4 regions of the Paenibacillus sp. MABNR03 genome follow, and region 3 is predicted to be linked to each of the others. Evidence: riboswitches for the same ligand, from Rfam matches in the RefSeq annotation. Region 3 holds a riboswitch; each other region holds the start of a gene.
What was found. A riboswitch is a leader RNA that binds a small molecule or an ion and turns the genes downstream of it on or off. The one in region 3 is predicted to bind cyclic di-AMP.
Positions count from the first base shown of each region.

Region 1: it holds a riboswitch for cyclic di-AMP, as region 3 does, so the genes downstream of both, AAIH57_RS28790 (C40 family peptidase) here and AAIH57_RS11765 (hypothetical protein) in region 3, are expected to answer to the same signal.
Region 2: it holds a riboswitch for cyclic di-AMP, as region 3 does, so the genes downstream of both, AAIH57_RS28205 (ubiquitin-like domain-containing protein) here and AAIH57_RS11765 (hypothetical protein) in region 3, are expected to answer to the same signal.
Region 4: it holds a riboswitch for cyclic di-AMP, as region 3 does, so the genes downstream of both, AAIH57_RS00060 (C40 family peptidase) here and AAIH57_RS11765 (hypothetical protein) in region 3, are expected to answer to the same signal.

Region 1 is NZ_JBCIYR010000013.1:13,041-21,164, reverse strand. It holds gene AAIH57_RS28800 (M1 family metallopeptidase) at 1-172, shown strand, start outside; gene AAIH57_RS28795 (hypothetical protein) at 183-1,025, shown strand; cyclic di-AMP (ydaO/yuaA leader) riboswitch at 1,286-1,423, shown strand; gene AAIH57_RS28790 (C40 family peptidase) at 1,427-1,897, shown strand; gene AAIH57_RS28785 (GNAT family N-acetyltransferase) at 2,213-2,704, shown strand; gene AAIH57_RS28780 (c-type cytochrome) at 2,857-3,213, shown strand; gene rbsK (ribokinase) at 3,288-4,271, opposite strand; gene AAIH57_RS28770 (4a-hydroxytetrahydrobiopterin dehydratase) at 4,318-4,614, opposite strand; gene AAIH57_RS28765 (hypothetical protein) at 4,873-5,166, opposite strand; gene motA (flagellar motor stator protein MotA) at 5,402-6,202, shown strand; gene motB (flagellar motor protein MotB) at 6,189-7,004, shown strand; gene rluF (23S rRNA pseudouridine(2604) synthase RluF) at 7,143-7,844, opposite strand; gene AAIH57_RS28745 (ATP-binding protein) at 7,863-8,124, opposite strand, start outside.
Region 2 is NZ_JBCIYR010000011.1:48,899-57,022, forward strand. It holds gene yabG (sporulation peptidase YabG) at 1-566, opposite strand, end outside; gene rsmA (16S rRNA (adenine(1518)-N(6)/adenine(1519)-N(6))-dimethyltransferase RsmA) at 628-1,530, opposite strand; gene rnmV (ribonuclease M5) at 1,535-2,080, opposite strand; gene AAIH57_RS28205 (ubiquitin-like domain-containing protein) at 2,233-3,417, opposite strand; cyclic di-AMP (ydaO/yuaA leader) riboswitch at 3,690-3,943, opposite strand; gene AAIH57_RS28210 (TatD family hydrolase) at 4,185-4,955, opposite strand; gene AAIH57_RS28215 (HD domain-containing protein) at 5,254-6,531, opposite strand; gene AAIH57_RS28220 (AbrB/MazE/SpoVT family DNA-binding domain-containing protein) at 6,850-7,104, shown strand; gene rsmI (16S rRNA (cytidine(1402)-2'-O)-methyltransferase) at 7,383-8,124, opposite strand, start outside.
Region 3 is NZ_JBCIYR010000002.1:702,222-710,345, forward strand. It holds gene urtE (urea ABC transporter ATP-binding subunit UrtE) at 1-9, shown strand, start outside; gene AAIH57_RS11740 (hypothetical protein) at 32-685, opposite strand; gene AAIH57_RS11745 (XRE family transcriptional regulator) at 742-945, opposite strand; gene AAIH57_RS11750 (urease accessory protein UreF) at 1,214-1,915, opposite strand; tRNA gene AAIH57_RS11755 (tRNA-Leu) at 2,340-2,422, shown strand; gene AAIH57_RS11760 (glutathione peroxidase) at 2,564-3,040, opposite strand; cyclic di-AMP (ydaO/yuaA leader) riboswitch at 3,418-3,591, shown strand; gene AAIH57_RS11765 (hypothetical protein) at 3,708-4,106, shown strand; gene AAIH57_RS11770 (HAD family hydrolase) at 4,254-4,937, shown strand; gene AAIH57_RS11775 (Nramp family divalent metal transporter) at 5,097-6,392, opposite strand; gene AAIH57_RS11780 (organic hydroperoxide resistance protein) at 6,826-7,245, shown strand; gene AAIH57_RS11785 (zinc ribbon domain-containing protein) at 7,451-7,696, shown strand; gene AAIH57_RS11790 (hypothetical protein) at 7,847-8,124, shown strand, end outside.
Region 4 is NZ_JBCIYR010000001.1:6,165-14,288, reverse strand. It holds gene AAIH57_RS00070 (X2-like carbohydrate binding domain-containing protein) at 1-3,823, opposite strand, end outside; tRNA gene AAIH57_RS00065 (tRNA-Leu) at 4,147-4,231, opposite strand; cyclic di-AMP (ydaO/yuaA leader) riboswitch at 4,593-4,724, shown strand; gene AAIH57_RS00060 (C40 family peptidase) at 4,730-5,194, shown strand; gene AAIH57_RS00055 (carboxymuconolactone decarboxylase family protein) at 5,274-5,603, opposite strand; gene AAIH57_RS00050 (hypothetical protein) at 5,723-5,941, opposite strand; gene AAIH57_RS00045 (hypothetical protein) at 6,060-6,389, opposite strand; gene AAIH57_RS00040 (xanthine phosphoribosyltransferase) at 6,487-7,068, opposite strand; gene AAIH57_RS00035 (YkvI family membrane protein) at 7,273-8,124, shown strand, end outside.

The sequences.
Region 1 (8,124 bases), on a different contig from region 3:
TTATAGTTCACCTGTATCCTGGGCAATGATCGACCCTTTATATACCGTTGTGTTGGAGAATCGTCATATGAACAACTTTCTGAAGGCAGGGCTGGATGAACCAACCAAATTCCGCTGGAGCATGAGTGCAACCAAAATTATTGAAGCCATATTCGGAGGTCTGTCATGGTGAGGTGGAGACAGTGAAAGCAAAAATACGTGAGGGTTGGTTTCTCGTCCGTCAGCATATGTTCATTGCGGCACTCTTGTTTCTCTATCAACTGGTATGGGGTTATTTCATCTATAGGATGGTACATTCGGCTGTCGTTCCCTTGCTGCTGCGTTATCCGGACCCTGACGCTGGAGAGCTCAGTACGATTCTATTCAAAATGGAAAGCCAGCTCAGTCTGTCTACACATCCCGAGGTACATCGCTATCTCTGGATAATGGGAGCCATGCTGCTGCTTCGCATGCTGCTCACCCCCCTTATCCAGGCAGGGCTGATCTATTCGTTGCAGCACTTCAATCACACAGAGGAACGTATTCCATTTGTACGAGGGATCAAGGTATTATGGAAACCCATGATGCTGCTGCACTTCATTAAAACGTTATTATTGCTGCTGCCTGCATACTGGCTTGTCCCCAAGCTGTATGGCATCTTCCTGGATGGGTTCCACTCCCTGCAGCTGCTGCTGCCAGGCATTCCATACGTAGCGGGTTGGATCATTTATGGGTGGTTCATACATCATGCGTTGCTTTATATGCAGTTTGGTGTCTCCGCACCTGATGGACAGGGCGGGACACGAGGTACATTTCAGGCTCTGCTGCTTGCCCTGCGTCATATCATTTCTGTCATTGGCATTGCAGTGCTTTTGGGAGGACTCCATTTGCTCATCTTCGGTACCTTTACATCCGCTTCCTGGTTTTTAACCGGACTAATCGGGCTTATTCTGCAGCAGACGTACCCGCTTGCCAGATGTTTATTGGACCTGTGGAAAATATGTGCTCATTTCCGTCTGTGGCAGTCCAAGTCTTCCAAAGGTTAAAAAGTGTAATGAACCATTTGAAAATTGTTACCATCTTCATGTAAACTCGTGTCAATGATAACGCTTCACAAAAGCAAACCTCGACCTTTCCCCGTCAAAGGTCGAGGTTTTTTTTGCTAATTTTGCTGTTAAACGTTGCCAAAGCCTTGCTCCTCTGTTACAATAATCGCAGTGAGTTTTTAGTAACAACTTTGTAATCTTTACCTTATGAATTGTAACTACTTAAAATTAAATCGTCATTTCTTGATTTCGCAGGTGCACAACTAGCATAGCCAAATTCCTGGCACCTGGGAAGCGGGGGAACCAGTTATGGGTGAATTGATCTTGCTACAGAGGGATCATAGGGGACCTTCAACCGAATCCTTAAGCTAACCTCGCAGGCGTTGGAAGGGGTATATCTCTTGTTCAAAAAGAAATTAACCGCAGCTGTACTTAGCTTAACATTCGCACTATCGCTTGGAGCAGGCAGCGCGTTCGCAGATTCAAAAATGGATAAAGTAATTGATTCAGCAATGGGAACTACATACAAAAGCGGCGGAACAACGCTTAACGGCTTTGACTGCTCTGGATTCACACGGTATGTATTCGAAAAGCTGGGCATTGATTTGGCTCGCCAATCCAGCTCCCAATTCGACATGGGTGACTCGGTATCCCGCATGGACATGAGACCAGGCGACCTGGTATTCTTCAATACATCGGGTAAAGGGGTTTCACACGTAGGCATTTTCGTGGGGGAAGGGAAGTTTGCACACTCCTCGTCTTCCAAAGGGGTTACCATCAGTTCTTTGAGTGAGAACTACTGGGCTAACCGCTATGTTGGCGCTAAACGGATTATGAGCACGGACGCATATGAGTCACTGGCCCTCGACTAGGGACAAGCTGAGCAACATCATACTGTAACGAAGCATAAATCAACCGCCCGGTACATTCTCCGCAGGAATGTATCCGGCGGTTTTTTTGTGCTTGTTCGTCCATGCCCTTATGATGTTTTTACCCATCCTACTATAATATAAACGGAATTACCGGAACTTTTGTTTCAATTTTTTTCAATGAACGGAAACTTGCCAAATGCCCTCCTCTTTTGTAGAGTGAAATCATCAGGATTAAATATGGAATGACATATGCAGCAAAACCTTTATGAAATGAATTCAGGTGACCTGCACACCATGAGAGGAGCGTGCAGTGGTATGGATGAAGCTTCTGTAACGTTTCACGTTGTGCCGATGCAAGAAGAGCATGCAGAATTGATCTGCAGCTGGCAGTATGATCCGCCTTATAACATCTATAGCTGGCTGCCCTGGGAACAGATGAAGGCGCTTGAGGTTGAATTCGGCGATGAGCAGCTTCGAAAAGAGCAATATGCAGTTGTACTCGGAGAGCAGGATCAGCTCTGTGGATTCGCTCAATTCTTTCCGCTCGAAGGCGTAACGCGGATTGGGCTTGGCATGCATCCCGAACAGTGTGGACAAGGCCATGGTACTGCCTTCGTCTCTGCTATCGTGAAGGAAGCCATTCGGCGAAACCCTACCCATGAGATTGATCTTGAAGTGCTCACCTGGAATACGCGGGCCATTCGGGTTTACCTCAAGGCGGGATTTGTCACTCAGGACACATACGAACGACAGACACCGAGCGGTTTAATGCCTTTTTACTGCATGGTTTATGAAGGACCTCGTTAGCATTTTGGCCCGCCATGGACGGATTTTATATCCGGTTATGTGATTAGTTCAAAAAATTACCACAAAATGCTATGATGTCATAACAGGTTCCGTTATAATGATATGGACAGTTTCAGTTTAGATGATCTTTCATTCTGGAGGGGACATAACGGATGCACAAATGGATCATGAGCGGGGTATTTTTTGCAGCATGCGCATTGGCTATTGTATTAATGTTTACGCTTCCAGGGAAAGAGGAAGTGGCTGAAGAAGCGAAACCAACCATGCCCGAAGTGGCAATGGATGCCGGACAGGCCGAAGCACTGGTCAAAGCCAATTGTATCACGTGTCACGGAGATCAGCTTCAAGGTGGCGTAGGACCTGCTCTCGCAAACATCGGCAGCAAGGATGATGTGGAGAAGATCTACTCTACCATTATCAAAGGTAAAGGCGGCATGCCATCCTTCAAGGACAAACTGAAGGACGAGGAAATTGCCAATATTGCGATGTGGCTGGCTGAGAAGAAATAATGATAATTTGGATAAACAGCAAAGAGGCCCCTGCCTTCCCTTTCGGGAAAGTAAGGGCCTCTTTGTCATAGGGTTCAGCCTTTGGCAGCGTGTTCTGCCAAAAAGGCCTCGACTTCATGTGCAGACGGCATCCCGGACTGGGCGCCGAGCTTCGTCACGGATAACGCGGCCGCTCCCATGGCGTAGCCTACTGCCGCGTCCAGTGTTTCTCCGCGCGCGAGGGCGACCGCCAGCGCGCCGTTGAAGCAATCGCCAGCGCCGGTCGTATCGACGGCGCTTACGGCGTAGCCGGGTGCACGGCACGCGCCGGCACGCCCTGCCTGTACGCGGCCGCCTGGCGCCGCCGCGTACACAGCCCCCTCGGGGCCGAGCGTCGTGACGACAGCGGCCCCGAGCGATGCGGCGAGCTCTGCGACCGCCGCATCCACGTCTTCCGGCCGGAGATCATCCCGGCCGGTGAGCACGGCGAGCTCGCTGCGGTTCGGCGTGACCACGTCGACGCACCGCAGGAGCTCCTGGGGCAGACCCGGCACTGCTGGAGCCGGGTTGAGCACCACCAGTGCGCTGCCTTCTGCCGCCAGTTCGGCGGCGCGGGTAACCGCTGGCAGCGGGGTCTCAAGCTGCAGCAGCACCGCTGCGGCTGCAGTCAGGCTTTTTACCGTATCCGCCTCTTCCAGCATCTCCGGCACCACCTGCCCATTCGCACCAGGAATAACGATAATCCGATTATCTCCCTGGGAGAGCCAGATGGAGGCTGTACCGGTAACCGTATCTTCCAATACGCGAACCTGCGAGGCATCTGCCCCACTCTCGGTCAGACTGTGCAGCAGGCGTTCACCAAAAACATCCGAGCCCACCGCCCCAATCATGGTCGTCTGTCCCCCCAGACGTGCAGCAGCCACAGCCTGGTTGGCTCCCTTACCCCCTGCCAGGTAGTGAAGTTCTTCCCCGCTTACGGTTTCTCCCTCCTCTGGAATCGTATCGGTTTTCACCACGAGGTCCATATTGAGACTGCCGACAACCGCGATAAGAGGCTTATTCTGATTCGAGTCTGACATGTACGCTTCACTCATTTCTGGCAGCACAACATTAACCGACTTCCGGTTACGTCGTCCTCATTTTCTCAAACGTTTCGTTAAACTGCTCTGCTTCCTTAATATCTACAGATGTAATTCCACCCTCATCCCACGACGTGAGACGAAGGGTAACCGTTGTATAATCAATTGTAATAAAAGGATGATGATTGAATGCTTCCGAGATCGCGGCGACCTCATCCACGAATGCAATCCCCTTCATGTAGTTGGAAAATACGAACTTGCGGATAATCCACCGTCCCTCTTCCAGTTCCCAGCCTTCCAGCCTTCCCAGATGAGCTTCGACTTCCTCTTGCGTAAAAACCATACGTTATCTTCCTCCCCATAAGATGACACTAGGGTAGTATCTGTCCCCGTTCCTCATGTCATCGAAACCTTGGTGCTACCACAGTAACCCCAACCGTCATAGGTTAACCGCTCTGCGGCCCGCCCGTTTCATGACTATCATCTTACCACGTACACAACTCAAAATCCAATACTGCGAACCGGGTTAGAGCCAATACCCGTAAGGCTTCCAGGAGTTTCCCCTCTCCGTTTCCACGCTAAAACAGCCCTTGATTTCCCACTAGATTAGCGGTACAAATGTCAGTTCTTCTTCTCCAATCAAAATATGAATGCGGTGCTGTTCCTTGTCATGAATAACCACACCACTCCCTACAGGAATGACAGACTGAGTGCCCAGAGCATAGAACAAATCCTCTGCCAGAGCCTCATCCACCTCCAGCTGCTCATTTTCACCCAGGCGGCCCCACTCTTCCGCATCCATTTCAAAGAATACATACCGGTCCGGTATGCGGCCAATCGCCTGTGTCAAATCTGTCAATATTCCTTCATAATCCCGTCCATGCTTTACGCCCATTGGCTTTTTCACTCCTGTTTGGCCCCTAAAGAGCTGATTTGTTCTTATTATACCTGAAAATAACCCTTAAAAAAAAAGGCCTACTGGTCGATAAATACTATACATGACCGTTTTAACTGTTACAGCATTTCTATAAAATGCCAAAGGTTAAACGGATTGCGGCCAAACATTCGTCCGGAAGCCCGAATACAGCCGCTTGAAAGGATTCAATTTTATCTCATGGATGAGGTGTATGATGGAAATTTCAACGATTATCGGACTAGTTTTGGGGCTGGTTTCACTTGTACTCGGGATGTTCCTGAAGGGTGCTCCCCTGATCAATCTGGTTAACAACCCTGCAGCCTACGTTATTATCTTTGTTGGTACAGCAGCAACAATCTTCATGGCATTTCCAATGTCTGAAGTTAAGAAAATCCCCAAGCTTTTCGGGGTATTGTTCAAAAAACAGCAACTGATTGACCGTGTTTCCCTGATCGGCACATTTATGGATTGGGCTTCCACTACCCGTCGTGAAGGTTTGCTGGCACTTGAATCAAAAGTCGAAGAGATTGATGATCAATTCCTTCGCAGCGGTATGCGCATGATTATTGACGGCAACGACCAGGAATTTGTTAGTGATGTTTTGATGGAAGATATCCATGCCACTGAGGAACGTCACCGTGGTGGAGCATTAATCTTCGCACAAGCGGGGATGTACGCACCAACACTCGGGGTTCTCGGGGCCGTTGTAGGTCTGATTGCAGCCCTGGCTGACCTTAGTGATATGGAAAAACTGTCTCACGCTATTGCGGCTGCGTTTATCGCTACACTCCTTGGTATTTTTAGTGGTTACGTGTTGTGGCATCCCATGTCCAACAAGTTGAAGCGGATGTCCAAGAAAGAGATGGAGATCAAGCTGATGATGGTTGAAGGATTGTTATCCATTCAATCCGGTGTATCCACCATTGCCATCAACCAAAAATTATCTGTATTCCTGACACCTTCCGAACGTAGACAGCTGGAAGAGAAGGAGGGATCATCAGGTGAAAAAGGCTAAAAAACATGAGCCGCATGAAGAACATATAGACGAGAGCTGGCTGCTCCCGTATTCTGACTTGATGACACTGCTGCTTGCCCTGTTTATCACCCTGTTCTCCATGAGTTCACTCGATGCAGCCAAGTTTGAGCAGATGGCTTCGGCACTGAGCAGTGCGCTGAACGGTGGCGCAGGTGTACTGGATCATACATCCATGAACCCTACGGAAGCCACTACAGACCTGGGCAAAAACAAACAGGTGCCTGAAGAGATCACCAAAAACAAGTCTCAGATAACCGATGCACAGATGGCTCAAAAAGAGCAGGAAGATCTCGAAAAACTCAAGAAACAACTGGATCAATATATTGGCAAAAACGGGCTTTCCGACCAACTCAACACCAAGCTGAATCAGTCTGAACTGAAGATCACCATCAGTGATAATGCTCTGTTCTCTTCAGGCCGGGCAGATGTGAAGCCTGAATCACGCTCACTGGCGAAAGCCATATCCAACATGCTGCAGGAATTCCCGGAATATGAGGTGGTTGTATCTGGCCACACTGATAATATTCCCATTTCGAACAGCCAATATAAGGATAACTGGGATCTGAGTGCAGATCGCGCGCTGAACTTCCTTAAAATCCTGTTATTGAACGATGCACTCGATCCTGCGAAATTCACACCTAGCGGTTATGGAGAGTACCACCCGATCGCCAGCAACCAAACCAATGTCGGACGGGCACAGAACCGCCGTGTAGAGGTTTCGATCATCCGGAAGTACCAAAGTAACAATAAGGCTGTCAAAGCAGTCGATCAAGCAAACTAGAAGCTTATACGGTTCCATAGGTCGTTCTTCTCTAGGTTAGAGGAGAGCGACTTTTTTTGTATGCTCCGTTTGTTAAAATAAAAAAAGCTCTCCCTGCCCTTCAGCAAGGGAGGTAGAGCTTTGTAAGAAAATGAAATCTTACTCCAAAGTGTAGTCCAGCAGACTACCCAATTCCGATTTTTCTGCTGCTGTCAGTTCTCTCCATTTGCCTGAAGCCTGCTCACCAAGATGAATATTCATGATACGAACACGCTTCAGTTTGCGCACCTCATAACCAAATGCACTACACATCCTGCGAATCTGCCGGTTTTTCCCTTCGGTCAGTATAATGCGGAATACCCGCTCGGAGATCCTTGTAACGGTGCAGGGCAGCGTCATTTCACCAAGAATTTTGACACCTGTACTCATACCCTTCAGAAAACTCGGCGTGACCGGACGGTCTACTGTAACAATGTATTCCTTCTCGTGCCGTCCCTCTGCTCTGAGGATCCGATTAACGATATCCCCATCGTTAGTCATCAGAATAAGTCCTTCCGAATCCTTATCCAGTCGACCGATCGGAAAAATGCGCTCCTTGTGGCCTACAAAGTCAACAATATTCCCCTGAATATGCCGTTCGGTTGTGCTCGTTATGCCGACAGGTTTATTCAGTGCAATGTATACATGTTTTCTTTTTTCCTTAATGGGCTGACCACTGATGCGTACATCATCGCCTTCTTCTGCCTGACTGCCCAGTTCAGCGGTTGCACCATTAATGGTCACTTTCCCGCTCTCCACCAATTTGTCCGCTTCACGCCGGGAACAATAACCTGTTTCACTAATAAATTTATTAATACGCAAAAGGTAATCTCACCTCATCTAGTTCTCTTCGTCTTTAGGAGCATGATCCGCCTGATTCTCTCCCTCCACGCTCTCCGAAAGCTGTTTGGAAGCAGGAAGGTCAATGATAACGGTCGTGCCCTTGTTCATGACGCTTTTAATATCCATCATGCCCTTATGTGATTGAATGATGCGCTGACTGACCATTAAACCAAGCCCTGTCCCAGACTCCTTGTTGGTAAAGAACGGCTCGCCAAGCTTCGGCATCATCTCTTCCGGAATCCCAATGCCCTCATCCTTA
Region 2 (8,124 bases), on a different contig from region 3:
ATTGCGGCTACAAAATTTTGCGAATTTTTATAACTCCCGAGACTGTATAAGTCATAAGGCTGACGGGTCTTCAGCACCCCATCATGGCCCGTAATGACTACAATGTCAGGCCGCACCTTGGGGAGAAGACGATATAGCGTATCAGCCATAGCCGACTCATGTACATATTGCCCCTCTGCCGGGACACGGAGCTGTTCATAGAGATTCATGCTCTTCTTCAGATAATTTGGGTCCCCATCCAAATGCAGTACCTTGCCTGGCATTTCAAAATAAGCCGGCTCCCGCTGTACAGACCAATCCTGAGCCAGACCTTCGCGATTGCGTTCTGCCTGCTCCATTCTGTTTTGCTGCAGCCTTGACAGTGTTTGATGCGCCTTTACATGTGCCTGCCTGGTCTTGGCACTCTGTGGTTCGTAAGGAACCTGTATCAAATCATCCACCGGGGCGTCGGCAAGCAGCCGGAATTCGGTCCCTTTAATGACCGCACTATCCAACTGGAGGCCTTCCACCCGAAAAGTCACATCTCCGCCGTATGACTTCCGAACGACCAAGTCTCCGATATTCATAACATAATCACCTCTACCCCATCGTATGGGCAGGGACCCGGATTGGTTCATCCGAATTTATTTACAGGCCGGCACGGACGCCTGCTTCCCACATCACCGTGCTGAGGGTCGCATACTCCTGCAGACTGAGCGTCTCCCCGCGTCTGGATGGCTGTATGCCAGCCTGCTCCAGCAACTGGTCTGCCTGCTCCCGATTTTCCTTGGTGAAGAAGCGAGCTTTCAGGTTGTTCGAGATTGTTTTCCTCCGCTGGGCAAAAGAAGCTTGTACCACTTCAAAGAAATGCGCTTCATCTGGAACTTCGACAGGCGGCTGTTCCCGCACTTTGAGCTTGATGACCGCAGATTCCACATTAGGCTGCGGAATGAATACCGTTGGCGGCACAACGCAGACCAACTCCGGCACACTATAATACTGGACTGCAATGCTCAGACTGCCATAGTCCTTCGAGCCAGGTGCTGCTGCCATACGTTCCGCCACTTCCTTCTGAATCATGACGACAATACTGTCTACCGGCAGTTTCTCTTCCAGCAGCTTCATCATAATTGGAGTTGTCACATAATAGGGCAGGTTAGCTACAACACTCACTTTGTCTACACTGGCAAAGTCCGTACGGAAGAGCTCTGCCAAGTCCAGCTTCAGCACATCTCCGTGCTGCACTCTGACGTTAGAATAAGGTTCCATCACTTCGCCCAGGATCGGCAGTAAGCGCTGATCAATTTCCACAGCTGTTACAGGGCCGGCCACCCGAGCCAGCCGCTCTGTAAGTGCTCCAATACCCGGACCGATTTCCAGTGCGCCCTTGGACTCGTCCAGATCGGCTGCATTCACAATTTTATTCAATATATTCTGATCAATCAGAAAGTTCTGACCCAGACTTTTTTTGAATGAGAATCCATGTCTTTGAATAATCTCTTTCGTCCGCTTGGGTGTTGCAATTTCCAAAGTCTCGTCCATGCCTTTCATACGCTCACAATCCTTCACGTTCAATTTGCGATAATGCTGCAGAGAACTCTTCCCGAGTAATCTGGAATACACTCAGCCGCTTGTAAAACTGTTTGCCGTTACAATAGCCTATGCCCAGCAGATTCCCCATTTCCATGCGCCTTGCGGCTGCCTGTGGGTGTACGATCAGTCCTGCTGCAATCAAGTCCTCCCAATCGATCAGGCTCGGTGCACCTTCATACGAGGTATGGACACGAGCCAGTGCATGACGAATTGCCTCAGGCGAGGCGTTCTCGACCCCAATGTCTCCTTTGCGGGTTGCATCAGCCTCCGGAATGAAAGCATGTTTGCAGCCAGGGACCTTATTCGCAATGATTTTGCGAATCCGCTCACCTGCATGATCCGGATCGGTAAGTACAATCACGCCTCGTCTCTCCTGTGCAAGTGCAATTCGCTTCAGGATACGCTGGTTGATGGCAGATCCGCCAGTCTCTATTGTATCAGCCTCAACGGCTCTTCGGATGGCTACGGTATCGTCGCGGCCTTCTACCACGATGACTTCTTTTATCATGTTCCATTTCTTCCTTTCTAACGCAAAAAGAAGAGGAATATCCTCTTCTCTGCCAAACGGCGGCGAGCCTCTTCAGACTCCGCCGCCGCATATTCCGCATGAATCATTCATGCAACTATTTTATAGCATTCCCCATTCAAAGTAAAACGATTTTAGTTCGCTTCCGGCTTCACCGGACCAATTACATATACCGTTTTGCCTTTCTTACGTCCGAAATTCAGGGCATGCTTCACACTGTCATAATACACATCGATTTTGTTGCCTTTAATGGCACCGCCTGTATCTTCCGCACGACGGAAGCCGAGGCCTTCGATATACACCCACCAGCCAATCGGAATCACCTTTGGATCGACCGCAATGGTCCGTCCTTCGGTCACCCGGGTACCGGAAGCTGTTTTTGTACCAATGCCAGGCTCCTCAGAGGAGTAAGCAGTCATCGATACATTTTTAAGTACTTTGGAATATTTAAAAGAATTGCCTGAGACGGTAATCACTTTGCTGCCTGATGCAGCGGTTTTCTTCGAGTTCGTTGTTGCTGTTTTTTTGGTTGTGGAAGTTTGTGCCGATACCGTCTGAATCTCCGGCTCTTTCACAACAGGTTTGGCTTTGGTTCCGACAGCAATCACTTTATCGACACGATTGGTCGAGACCGACTTGCCCACCATCTTTTTGGAGACCAATTCTCCATCCTGAAACACCTTTTCGATATGCTGTACAAGTGTACCTTCTTTACCATTTACGATGACACGATTATCGCCTGTGTACAAGCTGGGGTCAGCCGTTTTGATCACTTTGTAGGCAATCGGCTGTTCCACATCCACTGTACGCTTTGTTACACGCACTACACGAATTTTCATATCTGCTTTGATTGGTGTTGTGAGCGAAGGATAGACTTTATCCTCACTGGCAACTTCAATTCCCGATTTCTGAATTGCATCTTCTACCGATGAATCGGTTGTATACAGAGTCTTGGTGTCTCCGTCTGCCGTAATGTTGACTGGAACGGCCCGCTCAATAACAATGCGGTCTCCATCTGCGATTGCTCCGTTCAAAGGCATCGATACCTCATCATGGGGGCTGACTGTGATTGACTGCTCCTCCAGCATTTCTTGAAGCATTCCTGTACGAGTCTCTACCGCTTGAGCTTTGCCATCAATAACCAGTGAAATTTGTTTTCCGGCTTGACCGTAAACGACTAACAAGATCATGATTGTAAGTGCGATTGAGAAAATAGCGATCAGTGCCATTTGACGCAAGTTCTCATGCTTCCACCGCAACGCGTAAGACTTACTGGATGATCGTGACTCATGGGTCTCTTCTGGTTGGAATGTGCCCACTTCTCCGTCCTCCTTCATAGCCTCGCCGTCTAAAGTAATGCATGATGTCTTTGACGCGACTATACCAAATTTTCTACAGAACACAGGTCGATATCTCATTGACCGGTTCTGCACCATGAACCGCTCTTCGCAACATGATGTCATCACCTGAATACTTACCGTATGACGACCCTATTTCTTTTATTCAAAAACAAAAAAGCCAAAGAAAGAGTGTAAGAGGAACTCTTTCGTGGCTTCCGAATGATTTTGAATATCGGAAATTCATGCACGAGGTTGCCTCTCTTTTTCCGCTTGCGAGGTTAGCTGTCGGGTTCGGGCGAAAGAGAGCCGCCCTATCTCCGGTCACCCGCTCATGGCGGATGCCCTTGAATTCACCCCGAGACCCAAAGAAGAAATCAAATAGCGCTTCGCAAATGCATTCACTGCTTTTGGGTCAGCGAACGATGCGCATCAGCTGCTTTCGCTGATGTTTAAGCCCTATTGGTTCCCCCGCTCTCCGTTAACGGAGACTCAGCGAGATCGGTTCATGAAAGTATTGTTGTGTCATCGGAAAGTGTCCCTTTGTTCATCCCCCGAACATCTGTCCAATTTTCCGCACAACAATTCACTGAAAAGATGATATCCTGTTTCGATGCATGTTGTAAAGCGTTGTTCAAGTACGTTTTTCTAAATATTTGGTTAAAATATTGTAATATTCTTCATTTATTTGGATCAAAAAGCAAATTCGCTCCGTCTACCTCTCTTTTTCACCGGTTTTGCTTCGTTTTTTAACGAATCCCAAATCGTTCCATGGCATTTTTGGTTGTTATTGCAGCAATTTCCTCTACCGAAATGCCTTTAATTTCCGCAGCTGCTTCTGCAACCAGACGTACATGCGCTGTTTCATTTCGTTTTCCACGATAAGGATGTGGTGTTAGATATGGGGAGTCTGTTTCGATAAAAAAACGGTCCATTGGCACCTTCGCCAGTACCTCTTTGGGCTGTTTCGCATTTTTGAACGTAATCGGCCCGCCAAAGGATAGATGAAACCCCAGATCCAGGCATAGTTTTGCTGTTTCCCAGCTTCCTGAGAAAGAGTGCATCACACCTCCGACTTCCCCGGCTTTCTCTTCGCGTAAAATTTTCACAATGTCCTCATGTGCATCCCGGTTATGAATGACAATCGGCATATTAAGCTCACGAGCTAGTCCGATCTGTTGTCTTAATACACGATGCTGTACATCCTTTGGTGAAGTGTCCCAATAATAATCCAGGCCAATCTCACCAATGGCAACTACTTTCTCATGTTTGCACAGAGACGCAATCCACTCGAGGTCACCGTCCTGCATCGTAATGGCATCCTGTGGGTGCCAGCCTACAGCAGCATATATAAAATCATACGTTTCGGCAAGTTTCATCGTAGAAGGAATGGTCTCCCGATTGAAACCGACATTGATCATGCGGCCAACCCCAGCATCCACTGCACGTTGTATCATCTCCTCGCGGTCCTCGTCGAATTGCGGTGCATCCAGGTGTGTATGTGTGTCGAATAACATCATGTTTATTTCTCCCTTCCTGTCGAATAACTGTTTATTGTCCCAAACAAATATTTAAAATCCGCAAATGTTGTTCTTCTCATTTGATTTTCTGGAAGTACCATATATGGACTACAAAAGCATAACTTTCTACTATATATAGGAGACTTCATAAGTCCAACATTTCAAAAAAAGTGTACATTACAAAATTATGTCGATCTACATATACTCTCCATTAAAGCAGATTACTGTATCATGAGAACATCTCTAATTAGAAACTCTTTCTCTCATAGCTAAATTGTAAAAAATTTGCACCTCATGATCATGAGAAATAGGGACGTATATGAGACGGCAGCTCTTGAATGATCGCATCCACCTTATTTTGTGGATAGTACAGATGATGCTTTCCACGATGTATTCCGCTGATTGAACGAACAATGTCTGACACCTCGGACAATTCATGTAACTTGTCTTGTCGATCAAGCAGCAAAATCTGTTTGTCTGTTGATTCATCCGGACGAAAAACATCATACGGAAGATCCGTCGGAAAATCAATTTCCAGATCATATTCAGGATTCAGACCTGCTTTGGCAAAGGCAGTCCGAATTTCTTCAATCGTCTCCACATCGATCTGTTCAACCTCTACATACTTATACAACCTGCGATCCATAAAACGTTCGCACAACTCACTCAGAACAGGGTCGTTTTCTTTGCGCCACTGCATGAATGCTGTCTGTACTAGTGCTTCATCCAATTGCAAATATTCATCAACTGAGAGTGTACCCTCAAAAAGCTGCGGCAATGGCTCAAGCATAAAGCGGAAATTGAAACCCTGCTTCACCAGCTCTTTGGTCCGCTTAAAAATTTGTCGTAAGATGATCTCGGAACTTCGGGTTACCGGATGGAAGTAGATCTGCCAATACATCTGATAGCGCGACATCAGATAATCTTCCACCGCATGCATTCCCGATTCCTTGACCACAATTCTTCCGTGATATGGACGAAGCATCCGCAGGATGCGGTCAAGGTCGATGGTTCCATAGTTCACACCTGTAAAATAAGCATCCCGCAGTAAATAGTCCATCCGATCTGCATCAAGTGGACTAGTGACCAGATTTACGACAATGGGCTGCTCATATGTTTTTTGAATAACAGAGGCTACCTTCTCTGGGAAATCGGGAGCATACCTTCTCAGGATCGCCCCAACCTCGGTATCACCCAGAATAATCCGGCAGGTCCAGTCTTCATGATTCATGTCGAAGGCTTCTTCGATGGAATGAGAGAACGGTCCATGGCCTAGATCATGCAACAAGGCTGCACAGAGGGCGACTGCTTTCTCCTCCTTAGGCCAATCGGAATAGTGACTTCTTTCAAATTGGGAGATGATCTTCCGTGTAATTTCATAAACACCAAGCGAGTGTGAGAATCGGCTGTGTTCTGCACCGTGAAAAGTCAGGTATGAAGTGCCCAACTGGCGAATCCGCCGCAATCGCTGAAACTCTGGTGTATTGATCAACTGCCATATAATCGGATCTTGCACATGAATATAATTATGTACCGGATCTTTAAACACTTTTTCTTCCGTTAATCGCTGTTCCATGTCGCTTCGCTCCCTTATATTTAATCTCTATTTGTCGCTTCCAGCCTTATTCCGCCCGATAATTCGACATAGAATGACGAATTTTGTCGAATAAAGCACTTTTAACGTTTTCCAAATCGACAAACCTGCCATTGATGTTTAAATGTGAAAAATCGCTCCCAATCCCTTACCACCCGTAATCTTATCAAAAACAGCCTTAATTTTAAGCTAATTTTAAGGTTGACTGTTTTGGGAATCGTTGGTATGATGAGTATCATAAAACATAAAATAATGTCGAATAATGACAATGATAGTTAGCTGAGAGGAGCACTGATTATAATGATGAAATCAACAGGTATTGTTAGAAAAGTAGATGAACTGGGACGGGTAGTTATTCCAATCGAATTGCGCCGTACACTGGGTATCGGTGAAAAAGATGCTCTGGAAATCTATGTTGACGGTGAGCGCATCATGTTGAAAAAATACGAGCCAGCTTGTATCTTCTGTGGCAACGCTGAGAACGTGACATACTTCAAAGGTAAAATTGTTTGTAACGAATGTATTTCCGAAATCCCTGCACCTGTGACAAAATAAAAAAAATCAGGTATAATGGACTTATTCAATTGTTAATTCTAACCTTTTTATATTCCTTACTTGCCTTCCCGGTGTGAACCCCACCGTTGGAAGGTCTTTTTTTTATTACCCCTATCCGACTCATCATGGAGCAGTTCACCTTAAATCGGAAAGCGGTGAAAAATTCAAAAAATATTTTGCACCGCCCTATGACATTTAATATTTCATTAAGCTTTCCAATAAGGTACTTTTCAGGTTATGTTCCCCTATTCAAGAGTTGTTTGGTGTAATCATAAGGATCAGATCAACGCATTATATACATCACGCTTTGTTAATCCACGGTCTGTCGCGGTTTTCTTCATTGCATCTTTACGGTTGAGCCCTTCATTCTCATAATGACTTACATGCGCCTCCAAGGACATTAATTGCCACCAAGCTTCACGTTCTGCCTTCCGCTCCTCCTCTTTGATGCCTTCCACAAGCAGACAGTACTCACCTAGTGGTGGATGTTCCTCCAGCCAGTCCATACATTCCCGTACACTGCCTCGTGCAAACTCCTCATGTCGCTTCGTCAGCTCTCGGGCCAGTACAACGGAACGATCGCCAAGAATCTCTTCCAGATACGCTAACGTTTTGCGAATGCGATGGGGAGACTCATAAAACAACAATGTACCATTGGATTCGTCAAAAGCCTCCAGCACTTTTCGCATATCCTTTTTCTCGCGCGGCAAAAAGCCGCCGAACGTGAAGCGTTCCGTCGGTAGTCCGGATACGATCAAGGCAGACAATGCTGCATTGGCACCAGGAATTGGAATGACCGTAATTCCGGCTTCTATAGCTAGTTGTACCAGATCAGAACCCGGGTCGGAAATGGCCGGCAAACCAGCATCACTGACCAGCGCCAGATTTTTTCCTTCTATTATATAGCGTATCAGTTCAGGACCACTTGCCCCCTTATTATGCTCGTGATAACTAAATAACATGGATGGTGTAATCTCATAATGGGTCAGCAGCTTTCGGGTTTGCCTTGTGTCCTCTGCA
Region 3 (8,124 bases):
TCGGTATAAACCGGAGTGTGTCTGGTCCCGGTCATGATCGTTTGTCCAAAATATTGGAGTACTTAGGGTATAGGCGTCGAATGCAGTCTGGACAGATGTCGTGCGTAAATTCGGCGTGCGTGTGTTTCTCCAGGTAACTTTCAACTGAATTCCAGATGTCTTGTTCATCCTTGATTTGTTTGCAGACCGCGCAAATGGGAAGCAGTCCGCGTAGTGTGCGCACCTCTGACAGAGCTTGCTTCAGCTGCTGTTCGATCTGCTTCTGCTCCGTGATGTCTGTGTGCGCAATCAGGGCAAGTTCTATCGGAAGCGAAGGATCTGACTGGGGCAGAGGCGTTAGTTCCAGACGGAACCACCTTATGTCCAGGTTCGCAAATTGCAAGGATATGTCGTATGTATGGCAATGGTCAAAGGAGTGCTGAGTCTTCTCAAAATGCTGGATGATTGCCTCGATTCTCGTTCTCTCCTCATAAGCTGCCCATGTCTGAAGCAGATGAAGATAATGAAACGTTTCGGAAGACAAACGGTAGATGTCTGATCTATTCTGTTCCGAATACAATTGCCCAAGTCCATTTTGCCATGCGGTATTGCAGCTGCGGATTCTCCAGTTGCGGTCGACGATAATGAGTTGATGTCGTATGGAATGGAAGGACAATCTTTCCAGGTCAGTCGTAAAGTAGCTCATGAATGGGCCCTCCTTGGCAATCAGTTAAAGGATAGGGGCGGCATGGTAATGGCGTGTCATCGCAGTTCATCCGGAATTTGCAATAGCTCTGCGACCTGGTTTCGGAACCGGGTTGCTTTTCGTGTGCCATGAATGAGGTTGGATAAACGGTACGGCGGGATGCCGTGCTGTTCACAAAAGGTTTTTTGATCCATCTGAAGCTCAGTCAGGCGTCGTTTGATGGCCCATCCGAACGGAGTCACGGGTTTCTTTTTGTTCAAAAGGGTTCACCCCTTATCGAAGTATTCAACCCGCCTCCGGTTGTGTGAAATAATGGAAGATACGAGCTGTGTATCTTATTATATACGTAATTACGTCATGTAACAATTATAAAATGATAAATTTTAGTGTTTTTGTGTCATTTAATGACGTAAAAACGTGTATAAGACTAGGGAGAATGACAAAAAAGCACGTCAGCAAGGAGGTTGCTGCGTGCTTTTTTATCGTCCGAGGAAGTGTGAGGAAGCGAGTGTCTTGGGGTGAACGGGGTTAGGCCCGGTAGGCATGAAGCCCTGCGCCAAGCATATGGAAGCTGGGGAACAACGATTTCATGGACATTGAGGTTGGCTGTGCCGGTCCATCCGCAGCAGAGGCGCTAACGGTATTCCATTCATGCTCCAGGTCTGCGGCCAGGCGAACCAGCAGTTCCTGCGTAGTATCATTATCCAGAGGGAGGACTTTAGATGCTTCGGATATACATGCACTCATGGCTGAGTGCAAATAACCCATGACCGCTTCCTCGACGGGGATTTCGAGGTGGTGGTTGATCCAGGCGTGAACAGTGGAGAGGCAGCCTACAGACTCGTATTTGGCAAGGGTGTGTTCGAGCTGGCTGAATTCAATCCAGGGATGAAGAGCCCGGGCCAGCTTGATCAGTCTTTTGCCCATGGCGGTGGCTTGATCCCTTAGATCAGCAGGAGTTCGCTGAACGTGAACCAATTTGTCAATGAGAGCCGTTCGCCATGTGTCGTTATGATCTGTTGCACTGTAGATGCCCTTGATTGCCATACCTTCAAGTCGAACAATGCTGGGGTGCAGCTGGCAGCGCATAAAGGATTCCAGATCTGCAGCATTTCGAATACTACCTTCAGAGATATGCACATCCATACCAAAGGAATGGGTAAACCCTCCGACCTGGATGGAGGAATCAAGCAGTTTAACATAATCGAGCAGCTTATTCCCACGGTTCACGGTCTTTCGCCTCCTACGTTCGTTAAATGTTATATTAAATAACATTTATACTCCTTTTTGGTTCCTCTTATGCTTTTAAATCCGAATTATATGATATATATATTCACATAAATATCCGTATTTTGTCAATAAAATCTTTGGAATTCGGTTAAAACAATTTAAATGTTAACATACATAACTTTTTAGGTAATGTAAATGTAGGGAAAGGGATGGGGACTCGAGAGATCATCTTATTGGGATGCTAAATTACATGAATATAGATGGAAAATGATTTGAAATTTAATGTATGCAATCGGTAAGCGATCATGACGATAAGAACCGATATTTGGAGAAAAAACACAGGAGAATGACACTTTTTAGAAAGTGCTTTACTTTTATATCATAACCCTGTATAATCATTTTTGTTGCCGATTATTTACGACATGCGGTCGTGGTGGAATGGCAGACACGCTATCTTGAGGGGGTAGTGGGCGTATGCCCGTGGAGGTTCGAGTCCTCTCGACCGCATCATAAAGTACGATAAGAAGAGGTTTTCCGATGGAGGAAAGCCTCTTTTTTTTGCGTTTGTAGATAGCGTAAAAAAGGCCATCCCCAGTAGAACCTGACTTCCTGGGGTTCTGTGCTGATGATGGCCGCTGTGTGGTGCCTTTATTTCAACAACTTCTCGATATCTGCCTGAATTTGGTCAGGAGTCGTTTTTGGAGCATAACGCTTCACGACACGTCCGTCCTGATCGACAAGGAATTTGGTAAAGTTCCATTTGATGGCTTTGGAGCCGAGCAGTCCCGGTGCTTCTGTAGTCAGATGTTGGAAGAGAGGATGAGCGCTTGAGCCGTTCACGTCGATTTTCTCAAACATGGGAAAGCTTACACCGTAATTCATCTGGCAAAACTCGGCAATATCATCGGATGATCCTTTTTCCTGGGCGAACTGGTTACTCGGAAATCCCAATACTTCAAACTGACGATCTTTGAATTTGTCGTAGAGTTCCTGCAGACCTTCAAATTGCGGGGTCAGTCCGCATTTGCTCGCCGTATTTACAATCAGCAGCACCTTGTTGCGATATTCGGACATTTCCACTTCCTGTCCCCGAAGGGTGGTGACTTTGTAGTCATAAACGGTTATGATGTATCGCCTCCATATAATAATAGTTGAGTTCATTATTCGTATACTTATATTATATTGTTTACAATTAGATAATGCAAAATTAATAAAAAGATATTTCCCCTTTATTGGATGTTTAAATGATCCTTAAATTCCAGACATTTTTCATAAAGACGAGAATTAGTGAGCTTTATCGAGATGGATGGAGAATGGGAATGTTGTAAGCGCTATTATTAATAAGTAATGGCATAAATTCGTCATTTCGGTGATCTGTACAGACTTTACACCAACATGGCGCGGGTGTATGATTCATATCGTAATTTCTATTTCAATTAAACTTAACATGAAAAACGAAACAAACGATAATATCGCTCTGATCAATACACGAAACTGGAACGATGTTTTAATCGCTGAGTTTCCATTCATTCATGGGTGGGAAACGGGGGAACCAATCGGAATGGCTGTGCAATGCAGCTGGTCCATGGGGTGAATTTTTCGGTGCAAGCCGGAAATAGGGCGACTCTCGCGCCCGAATCCGTCAGCTAACCTCGTAAGCGTTAAAGGGAGAGGCAACAAGCCGTACGCATATTCATGGCGTCTTCGTCATGGGTTATTTAAGAAGCGTTCGGGGAGGCCTTGGTCCCCCACGCTTCTTTTTTGTTGTCTTTTCACGCCAAGGGAGGAACGAATGATGGATAATGAGATGATTTTAGTAACTGCACCGAATGAAGCGGGGCGCAAGTTTATCAAGCTTTTGATGTACAAAAAAATGTCGTTTGCCGTTCTGACCAACAGTGCAGGGGAAGAGCGGAAACTCCGGAGAATCGGAGTGGAGAACGTGATCCGCATGAATACTGCGGAAGCGCAGAAATGGTTTCTGCCGCAGTCCAGCGTAGGCAACGTTTTTATTTTTGAGAACAGTCTGAACCTGACCTGCAGGTATTTGCAGATCTGCCGTTCATGGACCTCGAAATCGCTATGCGTGATCACCGAACAGAGCCATCCCAAAGGGATTTACCGTGGAATGGGAGCAGACCGGATTGTATATTCCCTCAATGGAGAGGTTGGCTTTTTGCTCAATGGTTAATGTGATGACTGCCGATTGATCCGGTGTGAGGTGCCTGTTATAATTGAATTTATGGAAAAATGGAATTCTGAGGAGACTCATGCATGATGATGGGTCTTCTTTTTTATTGATCAAGGTTGCGTTCATGGCTAACAAGGAGGAATAGGCGTGCCGGATGTACGTGGATTAAAGTGGTTGTTTTTTGATGTAGGAGACACGTTGGTAGACGAATGGGAGCCGGTAGATGATATTATCGGGCAGTTCGTAAGAGAAGCCTGTTCACTTGGATATCCGGTGAAGATTGAGATGGTGCGAGAGATATTCGCCTCCTGTTACCGTAAATATGAGCAGTGGCCCATGAAGGTAGCGATTCGGACATTAATTAGTGATGAACGTCATAGGGAGCAGATTCAGGAGAAGCTGAAGTTCCGGAAGGAGCTGGAGAAGCCTTTCGCTGCTGCTGATGCTGTGCTGAAGGAGTTGTCACGCCATTATCGGATTGGCATTATTGCCAACCAGAGCCCGGGGACAGCTGAGCGACTGGAGAGTTATGGTTTGCGCAGGTACGTCGATGTACTGGCCTGTTCGGCAGAAGAAGGCGTATCCAAGCCGGACCCGGAGCTGTATGCAGTGGCCCTGAAACAGGCTGGATGCGAGCCCGGGGAAGCTGTAATGATTGGAGACCGGATTGATAACGATATCATTCCTGCCAAGAAGCTGGGGATGCGAACAATTCGGATCCTGCAGGGTTATGGACGGTTTCAGCCTGAACTGGAGGGTCAGGAGCACGCGGACTGGACGATCGAAAGTTTGGAACAGCTAATTCCTTTACTCGTGTCTAATGAAGAATAGCGGGTAAAGTATATTTATAGAAGCCTAGCGAGCGTCATCAAATTGTGGACAAGGCAAATGTACGGCATTATAAAAGGCTGATCGCTTCAAGTATAGCTACTTGAGGAGATCAGCCTTTTTTGAGTTGACATCCGGCTACCGGGACCCTGTTCCCTCTTATTAGAACAGCATAATGGTCTGGATGATCAGATAGACATTTAGGATAACGATCACGGCAGCGATGATCCAGGAGACGATTTTGAGCCACAGTTTGTTGGCGAATGCCCCCATGCTTTTTTTGTCACTTGTGAACATCACGAGTGGAATGACCGCAAATGGCAGCTGCAACGATAGGATCACCTGGCTCAATATCAGCAATTCTTCCGTTCCGTGCTCCCCGGCGATGGCGGTCACAATAACAGCAGGGATGATGGCAATTAATCGGGTCACCAAGCGGCGCAGCCAAGCCGGAATCCGAATGTTCAGGAAACCTTCCATGACAATCTGTCCGGAGAGTGTGCCTGTTAGTGTAGAGTTCTGACCTGACGCCAGCAGGGCGACACCAAACAGGATGCTTGCAATGGTCGTGCCCAGCAGTGGTGTAAGCAGGTGGTAAGCATCTGTGATCTCAGCAACCTGAGTCATGCCTGCACTATGAAATACAGCTGCGGACACGATGAGTATGGCTGCGTTAATAAACAGGGCCAGCGTCAACGCGATGGTTGAATCCATGGTGGAGTACCGGATAGCTTCTCTTTTTCCTTGAGGCGTCTGTTCGATCTGACGAGTCTGTACGATGGAAGAATGCAAATACAGATTATGCGGCATGACCGTTGCTCCGATAATACCGATGGCGATATAGAGCATCGCTGGATTTTGCAGTATCTCGGCACTTGGTACAAATCCGGTGAGTACTCCGCCCATATCCGGTTTGGCAAGGAACAGATCAATCCCGAAGCACAGGGCAATGGTTGCCATCAGCACGATAACCAACGTTTCCAATGCGCGAAATCCCTTATTTTGCAGCAAAAGGATAAGCAGGACATCCACGGCCGTAATAATGACGCCGTATAACATGGGGATGTTGAACAGCAGCTTCAGCGCGATGGCTGAACCGATGACCTCGGCCAGATCGGTAGCTGCAATGGCCAGTTCACACAAAACCCATAACATCATAACAACCGGCATACTGAACCGCTCGCGGCAAGCCTGAGCCAGATCCCGTCCTGTAACAATACCGAGCTTGCCAGCGAGTGACTGCAGTACCACTGCCATAAGATTTGAGATCAAAATGACGGATAAAAGGGTATAGCCGAATTGTGAACCACCGGCAATATCTGTTGCCCAGTTACCCGGGTCCATATAACCAACAGCGACCAGATAACCGGGGCCGACAAAGGCGAGGAATTTTTTCCACCAGGCGGCGTTTTTCGGAACCTTCATGGAGCTGTGGGCTTCCCCGAGTGAAGGAGCCATGCCTGCTGCAGCCAACGGCTCAGCCGAAGCAGAGTTGAATGGATTTTTTTTGCTCATGCATAATCACCTGACTTTTTAATATTGATTGTATTGATATTCCGAGGATGAAGGCGGGAAGCTTTCATTTGATATGTCTGAAAATATATGTCGTTACTTACATTGTACTCATTCAATAATTTTTGTCTAGTGCAACTTTTATGTAGATGGACAAAATGAACTGAAAAGGGAAACGGCCTTTAGTATATTACCCAACCTTGGGAAGTTTACAAATTTATGCCCCAAATAATATATGACGATATCGAGATGGAAGGCAGATGCATGAAAAGGGCACGGATGCAGAAACTGATTGTAACCAGCAAACGTTTCAAAATGAGCCAGAAGTTTAAATTGAAGTGTAGGCAGCAAAAATATTGGAGTGAAGGAGAGATTTCTAATGGAAGCTTTATATACAGCAACAGCAACAGTCAAAGGTGGACGTACGGGTTCAGTGACATCATCGGATGGTGTGCTCAAACACGATCTCAAAATGCCAAAAGAGCTGGGCGGCTCCGGTGGAGAAGGTACGAACCCTGAGCAGCTCTTTGCAGCGGGATATGGTGCATGTTACGAAAGTGCTCTTGCAAACGTAGCGCGCAAGGCTGGCGTAAAACTGGAAGATGTGGTTGTAACAAGTAATGTATCCATTGGAAAAGACCCTGCAGATGATGGATTTCAGCTGTCGGTTCGTCTGGATGTAAGCATGCCAGGTGTCGACCACAGTCAGGCAGAGGATCTGGCTCGCAAAGCTCATGATTTTTGCCCGTATTCCAAAGCCACACGTGGCAACATCGACGTTGTATTAAACGTTGTCTAAACCTGTACTCGCTGGAGTAAAAAGCAAGATATATTAAGCAGGCTATCATGGGATACCTGTATACGGTACAAGCCCTGCTGGCAAACGGCAGGGTTTTGTATTTTATATTTCAAATGAAATGCAGGAGATTGCAGGTCAGATCGCGTACTCTTTTACATAATTATACTCTTGCTCCATGCCAGGCATCTGAAAAGGGGGAACGCAAATGAGTATTGAAGAGATGATTGAGCGAAGGTTTGTATGTACGAAATGTCGGGGAACAGATTGCAATATCAAGGAAGTGTCCATGTCGGGAGCCGGCCTTAGCAAAATGTTCGACATTCAGCATAATCACTATTTGTTTGTAGCCTGTTCTTCCTGTGGTTATGTGGAGGTATTCGACCCGGATGTGTTAAAGGGTAAAAAACAGGGTCAGGTGGGAACGATTTTGGATATTTTATTCGGCGGATAGAGTGGCATAACTTGGTCAGCTTGGAATCAATTCATAAAAGCAGCACAGTTCGTCCCGCCCTGAGTTGACATCGAACAAAAATTTCTTTAATATGACTTAGTACTGAGAAGTGTCATGCAGGAAACAAATTTGAATTGACAGGTGATATCCATGTCTTATAGACCAAGTATTGCAAAATTGCAAGTAGCTAGCAAAAACGAAAAAGACGGATTGTATGAATTTACAATGAAGCTGGTAGATGGCACACAGTGCCGCGTATTCTACTCCAAATCTCCGGAATGGAAGATGACAGCGATCAGCCGTCTGCAGAAAACGCCTTGTCCGGTATGCCGCAAAGATTTTATTTGCAAATGCATGGATCAATGGGCAGGTGACCTGCATCAACAAATGATTGAAGACGAGTGGATGGAAAAGGCGATTGCTGAGTA
Region 4 (8,124 bases), on a different contig from region 3:
CTCCAAAAGCCCAATGCGAAGGTAAGACATCTTTCCACTTCGGCTGCGAAACACCTGTAAGCGGGCCTCTGCTGAGCGCTCGGTTAATGACGACAACGGCTTCTGCCCGTGTCAACTCCGCATTCGGCCGGAAAGTGCCGTCACGGTAACCCGTCAGGATTCCCAAGCTTTGTGCTCTCAGAATTGCATCCTTTGCCCAATGACTGCCGATATCGCTAAATCCGCTGCCGGGTGTGGCGGGACCCGGATTTAGGCTCGCCGCAAGACTTGCCATCTCTGCACGGCTTAATGATTGGTTTGGTTTAAATGTACCATCCTTGTAACCTTTCATAAGTCCCATCTTTGCTACCTTGGCAATGGCCTCTGCTCCCCAATGGGATGAATCCACATCTCTGAATGTTACATCCGATTGTACAGCACCTTTATCATATACCTGGGCTAAAATAGCTGCCATTTCTGCACGCGTGATCTTGTTATTCGGTTTGAACAAACCGTCCTTATATCCGTTAATGTAGGCCTCATGCCGCATCGTCTTATCATCCGTGTTCTCCGAAGGTTCCTCTCCCGTTCCTGTTTCAGGAGCTTCCGAAGGAGTTACCGGAGGCAGTGTGACGGGAGCTGATGGTGCCCCTGGATTGGAAGGTACGGACGGTCCTGGTGGATTTGTCGGATTCGTTGGCCCACCGTTCCCGGCAGCGATTGTAAATTTCAGTTGATCGGTGAGCATAAGCTCACCAGACTTCTTAACCGCTTTCAGCGTGTGTACACCACTTGTCATTCCCGAGATGCTGTATATCTCCTGCTGATTTTTACGACCTTGGCTGTATGTGTCTACCGTTTGGACCAGGTTTCCGTTGATATAGATGTCTACTTCCCCCTGCTGCGGCCCGGTAGGTGAAATCATGCTTATGCCGGTTCCTTTGAAGACATACTCAAATGAATCACCATCTACGGTCGAATAATGAATATCGTTGAGGTAGTCGCCGTCAAAGACAAAGCTAAGTTTCAGCGTGCCGAGCGGCTGCTGGGCAAGATACGACTTTTTCAATGTTACCCGATCACCTGCTGCCTCATAATCGGTCCCCACAACCAGTTCTTGTGATCCGTTCATGATTTTGCTGAAACTTTCCGGCTCCTGTAAAAGCTTCACTTCAATATCTGCCTGCGCAGATTCAGCTTTGTCAAAAATGGCGCTCACCGGCTGAATGATATTGGGGATTTCCACTTTTAGAAAGTCCAGCAGCATGAACCGTCCGGACTTTTTCACAGCTTTTAGTGTGTGCTGTCCATCCGGTAGTCCAGAAATACTGTACACCTTTTGCTGTGCCAATCGTCCTTCACGGTAAGCACTTACCGTTTCCTTGAATTCACCATCCACGTAGATATCCATATCTCCCTGTGAAGGGTCGACTTCCGTATAAAATTGGATGCCCGTTCCGCGGAATTCATACTCAAAATAATCGCCGTTCTGCTCGGCGTAATGCACGTCATCCTGATAGTCACCGAATGCTCTTCCCGTACTGCGTGACCAGTTGCCGCTGTACTTGATGGCGGGATCGTCGTTATTGATCATTGCGAACCGGATTCCTGAAGTATCGCTCACCTTGATTGTCAGCGTCTGCGGATCACCCGAGCTAAATACCACACTTAGCTCTGTTGTTCCCACTGGCAGCTGCGCGAGGTATTGCTTCTTGATCGTTAACGTGTTGTCAACGACCTCGTAGTCATTTTCATCGAGAAGAACCCCGTCTTGTTCCAAGCCTGTCAATACATTGCCGTTCAAGTTTAACGTGATTTTCAGATCCGCTTGTTGCTCCGTTACCTTGTCGAAGTCTGCTGTAGTTGGACTAATCGTACTGTTCTGCCCTCCAGCCTCTTTCTCCTTCGATACCTTGAGCGCATCCAAAAGCATGTACTGGCCCGAATCCTTAACTACCTTCAATGTATGTGTGCCACTGGGCAGATCCGTTTTGCTGTACAGCACCTGCTGAACTTCCCTTTCTCCATCGGTATAAGCACTTACTTGTTCTGCCGCTCCATTATCAAGAATGATGCTCATATCTCCCTGCTCTCCATGTTTCTCTGTCAGCAGCTCAATGCCTGTACCTGTAAACGTGTACTCCAAATAATCCCCGTCTTGTTCCGTATAATGCACATCGTCATTGTAGTCCCCAAAACCTCTGCCGGAATTCGAGTTCCATGAACCCGTGTATTGGATCTCACTATCGTCATCGTTAACGTAGACCACATCGGTAACCGTGGCATTGTTCCCGGAGACGGAAGACGCAGCTGGTTCATCTGCAGCATTCGAATCGCTCGCCGTACCCGGATTCGTGGGTTCCGTGCCCGTAGAATCCTGAATGACTATACTCAAATCCTGTGCACCTTCTAATTGTTCCTTGCCTCCATTGCGCTTCCAATCCCCGTTATAGCGCATGCCCGTATCATCGTCATTCACAGTTGATGTTCCACTCAGTGCTGTTACTTTCAGCATCCGTGAAGCATGAGGCTCCAATAAACCGCTGCTGAATTCCTCGTTAAATGTACCCAGTTCAGAGTGGCTCCACAGATCACGGACCGATGCGGGGCCTTCCAGGCCAATATCACTCCAGTTGACATTGACCTCAGCACTTCGGTTGCCCAGATTAAACAAGGCTACACTGTAGGTCCCATCTCCATTATTGGCATACCATACCTGCTGCTTCGTATCGATCGAGACCGGATGAGCCGGACGCCCAGCCTGATTAACGGCAATCACTTCATCGTTCGTTAGCATTTCCAGTCCATAGCTGTCCAGTCTGGTCATGTCATTTCCTGTATATAAGGGTGCAGAAGAGATCGCCCAGAACGTCATCGCGGTCTTCCGCTCATCCTTAGTGAGCCCATCCATAGAGCCATTGCCAACGTTTAGCGAATCAAAATCGTTCCACCCGCCGGGGCCTGCATCCCGCCACCAAAGCGCTGCGATCGGAAACAGACGTGCAATATTAGCCCACTGCGTCAAACCCACATTACTGTCGTATGCTTCGACATCCCAGTCGATACGCCAGCCGTTGGCGTGTTTTTTCCAGAAATCCACGTAGTTGTGGTCCAGTGCCCATGAAAGCTCGAACCAGATATTATGTCTTGCCAAAGCCTTGGACCAGGCCTCCACATCTCCTCGTGCATCCCGGCTCAAATTGTTGATTCCCGAACCTGGGGTCACACTGTCGAATTTGACAAAGTTAATACCCCACTTGCCCAGAAGATCGGCGATGGAATCGATGTATTTCTGAGCACACGGATTCGAGAAATCAATCTTGTAGGTATAGGCATTCCAGGCATCCATCACCGTGAGCGGCTGGTATGCGATGTCCTGCATCCGGCATGCTCCACCCGTCCCGTAGATCTCCAAATTTTTATTGTACGCATCAATGGATAGTCCAGGGATCAGATAGATCCCGATCTTCTGACCATTGTTATGAACATAGTCAATAACCTCCTGAAATCCGTTCGGATACAGCGCAGCGTTAGGGATCGGTCTTCCGTATTCGTCATTGTCTCCATTCCATCCCGCATCAATGTTGATATATTCATAGCCATGGGCTTGCAGCTTCTCGCGCATGGCATCCGACTGCTTCTTAATGCTCTCTGCGGATATCCATTTCACTGAAGGGTCATACACCTGCATACTGTAACTGCTCCAGCCCATATACGGTTTCTCGGCCAATGCTGCATCCGCCGCTTCGGCTACATGATCTTTTGTTCCTGTAAAACCAAACTGTACTGCTGCCATGATGAACACCAGAAGAACCATTGCCATCCTTTTCCCTATTCGTTTCAAATCATCCCTACCCCCTCTGAAATGTGAATTCAAGTCATTCATGATAGCGCTTTCCTTACGAGAAGAGAATAGTGGATGTACTACTTCCGGGATAGGTACAATTCGGCATTTTGCGTACATTTCACCTTGATTACGGGGCAAATCAGCCATAGAACAGACATTTTTCCTTTTACCTCAGGTATAGACCAAAATGAATTATCTTTTGTTACGCCTCAATCAAGTGGCAAATCCTCAATAGAGTTGGGAGTTCCGTTCCTCAAAAAAGACATAAAAAAAGGTCTCTCGCAGGCGTTAGCCTAACGAGAAACCTTTTCCTCTTATGATGCGGTCGAGAGGACTCGAACCTCCACGGGGGGTTAGCCCACACGGACCTGAACCGTGCGCGTCTGCCAATTCCGCCACGACCGCATATGGTATATCTCCGGGATAATCTATCGCGGCGACAAGAAATAATATATCATGTGGAATTCATAGTGTCAACACTTAAAATAAATGGATATATCACAAAGGCATATAGAGAGCGCTGAAGTCAGAATGACCTCACTTTACATGTCGGAAACGAATCGTCTCTTCTCTTTTTACTCCAATCAAAATATTTGTCCAAATTCTCCCCTGTTGAAACACAAATTACTTTTTTGTCATCATAAATAATCATTCGGAACTACTCTATTCTGCAAAAAGTCTTGAATTCCGTTAACATTGAAGGAGGAAGAAACGTTTGACAATTACGCATTTATGCAATATAGTTTCAAAAGGTTACAAAAACTTAATTATTCAATTGCCGAGTTTCATGTTTGAAAACGGGGGAACCATTTTGGGTGAATTATTCTTATACATAGGAAATATAGGGAACCTTCTACCGAACCCTTAGCTAACTCCGTAGGCATCGAAGGGAGAACATTGATTTTGAAAAAGCTTATCATTTCTATTTTTGGAGCAGCCGTTCTATTTACATCCGGTGCAGCAAGCACTGAGGCAAACAGTATCAACACCGTCGTTAACAGCATGACTGGCATACCTTACAAGTGGGGCGGCACGACGCTGGCCGGTTTTGATTGCTCTGGGTTTATGAGATATATTTTTGAAAAATATAGTATTGAATTACCACGTACATCACAACAGCAAGCCAAAGCAGGTACTCCGGTATCCAAAGCGAATCTGCGGACAGGTGATCTGGTGTTTTTCAACACTTCAGGCAAAGGCATTTCACACACAGGCGTATACATTGGTGGCGGACAGTTCGCTCATGCCTCCAGCAGCAAAGGTGTCAGCATTACCAAATTAGCAAATCCGTATTTTAACACACGTTACGTTACCGCACGCCGGGTAACTGGACAATTTATGTATAACAAGATGCTCGGAAAAATATAAGTTGGACAAAAAACAGGCTCCGGATCAATCCAGGGCCTGTTTTTCTGTCTTGCTATGCTTACTCATTCTCAAGGAGAACCTAGTGCAATGCTTTTTGTACACGCATTGCGCCTTGTGACAGCGCGTGACCGCCACCAACGGCTCCTGCTACCGCTACCGTCTCCATAATTTCCTGGTCGGTTGCACCCTTTGCACGGGCCTCTTCCACATGGTAAAACGTACATACCTCGTTATTGGCAAACAATCCGATTCCGAGAGCAATCAGCTGCTTGGTTTTAGCATCAATGGCACCTGACTGAAAGCATTCCCCGGTAAACTCATGGTACGATTTCACCACCCCAGGCAACGCGTTGCTTAATTCTCCAATCTGATCCTTATAAGCATGAACCTTATCATTCATCAATGTCATGGCTATTGCACATCCTCTCAGCTGATATGTTACCTTCTCGCTGTACCTATCTTCTCTCCCGAGTGGTGCAATTATGCCAAAACATCCATGGTAATTCCATGCATCGGACCGGGTCTCTTTTATTCACTGAGCGGGCTTTGACGCGGTTCGCTAAAGAGCTGATAACGATAGTTACGATCCAACTTGACCACGCGTCTGTTCTGGCGGCGGATGAGCACCTGTTCCCCATCCCAGGCAACGACAATCCCGGTTACATCGTTGGATTCCAGCCCGTCCCGTATCACTCTTACTTTTTCACCCGATAAGCGCAGTGCATCCAATTCTGCATCACTAATCATGTCTATGGCTCCTATGTTCCAAATTTATTTACAAAAAGAGACCTAAATGAAAAGTCATTTAGGTCTCACGTGACTGTATTGGACTGTCATGTCATTCGAAAAATGTCCCGACTGAAAGTTACCGCTGCGCGTGCTCTTTGCTGTCGTTCTTCTCGAACCAAAAATCAAGCACTTTGGCGGACATCACACGTTCTTCAAGGTACTCCACTTGATGCGGTGTAAATTGTTCTTTCCAAGAGAAGGACAACTCTTCGCACAAGCCTACAATTGTCAGCAACTCTGACCAGGCAACATAGCGTTTGTACCAGAAAAATTGAGGATGTTCAATCATATAGGGATAAAGGTCATCGAATTCCGTATGTTTACAATCCAGGGCACGTTCAAAATGAACTTTCGACTCCGCCAGCTTTTCAATAAAGAATTGTTCTGATGCCGGTTGGTTCCCCATGGTGTTGCCTCCTCTCCCTAACATAACCCCATTATAAATGAAATCCGCGGTCATGCAAAGGCATTGTTCAAAAAATAGGCCCTTTTCCTTGAAACTGTCACATTTCGTTATCGTCGAATTGCACGGTCCCATCGTTCAGTGAACGAATGCGCACCAAGGCTTCAACCGGTATGCCCTGTTCGCGGATGGTGCGTGCTCCTGCCTGAAAACATTTCTCGACAACCACGCCGAATCCGACGAGCTCCGCGCCCGAACGCTCGATAATTTTAATGACACCGCGGGCAGCATCTCCGTTGGCGATGATATCGTCTATAAACAAAATACGGTCATTCTCATGAATGTATTCGCGGGATACCATAATATCAGTTACAATCCCTTTGGTAAAGGAAGGTACGCGTTCACAGTAGGCATCAGGATCAGCCAGAAGCGTCTTTTTGCGACGGGCAAATACAAGCGGCACCCCAAGTTCATGAGCGGCGGCAAATGCAACCGGAATCCCTGAAGACTCTACCGTAATGACCCGGGTCACTCCACTTTCACGAAAACGAGCAGCAAACTCGCGCCCCATCTCCATCGTCAAAGCAGGATCAATCTGATGATTCAATAATCCGTCCAGCTTCAGCACCTGATCCGAGATGACTACGCCTTCTTGTAAAATTCGTTGTTTCAATACTTCCATGATTTGACCTCCCAAGCCTATCCTATGAGGTAAAAGTATCATAGATAAGGCTGTCAGTTCAAGCGAAATCGCCTTTCCCCCAACTTTAGCCCGGATAAGGAACGTAAAGCTTCTCCCGATTGTCATGAGTTTCCAGAGTCAAGCATACCTTGTACCATGGTACCCGCATGTCCAAACTATTCAGGGGCCTGAGAGGGGAAACGCATGAAACAGGCATTCCGGGTGCTGCAGATCGCATTTACATACATCGGAACGGTTGTAGGAGCCGGCTTCGCGACAGGGCAGGAAATATTGCAGTTTTTTACCCAGTATGGCAAATGGGCCACCGTCACCATCGGCTTATCCACCATGCTCTTTGTCTGGCTGGGCACCAAAATGATGCTGATCGCCCATGATACGGGCTCCCGCTCTTATGAAGATCTTAATAAGCATTTGTTCGGGCACAAGGCAGGCAAATGGATTACCTGGTTAACACTTTTGATTCTCATTGGTGTAAACAGTGTAATGCTTGCCGGAGCAGGCTCGGTCTTCGTGGAGCATCTTGGACTGCATTACCAGACTGGTTTGATCCTCACGATTGTGGGAACATACCTGCTTCTTGGACGAGGTATCAAAGCCATACTGCAAATGAATAGCATTGTGGTTCCGATGATGCTCCTGTTGTCCTTGCTTATGATTACAAGCACCATACACCATCCTGGTGCTTTACGGTTTATTACGCTGACTACAGATGCCCATCCTGTACAGGTGTGGCTTTCTCCACTATTGTATTCATCCTTCAATCTGGTACTGGCCCAAGCCGTCTTGGTGCCGGTAGGCAATCAGATCCGCAATCGTAACGTGCTGAAGTGGGGCGGTGTATTCGGCGGAATAGGCGTAGGCTTCATGCTTCTTGCCGCCCACTTCGCCATGTCAGCCCAGGTGCCCGGTATCATGCAATTTGAGATTCCAATGGGGAGCATTGCCTTCCAACTTGGATGGGCTGTGCAATCCGTGTATGTAACTCTGATATTCATGGAAATATTCACTACATTCGTCGCAGATATCTATGGCATG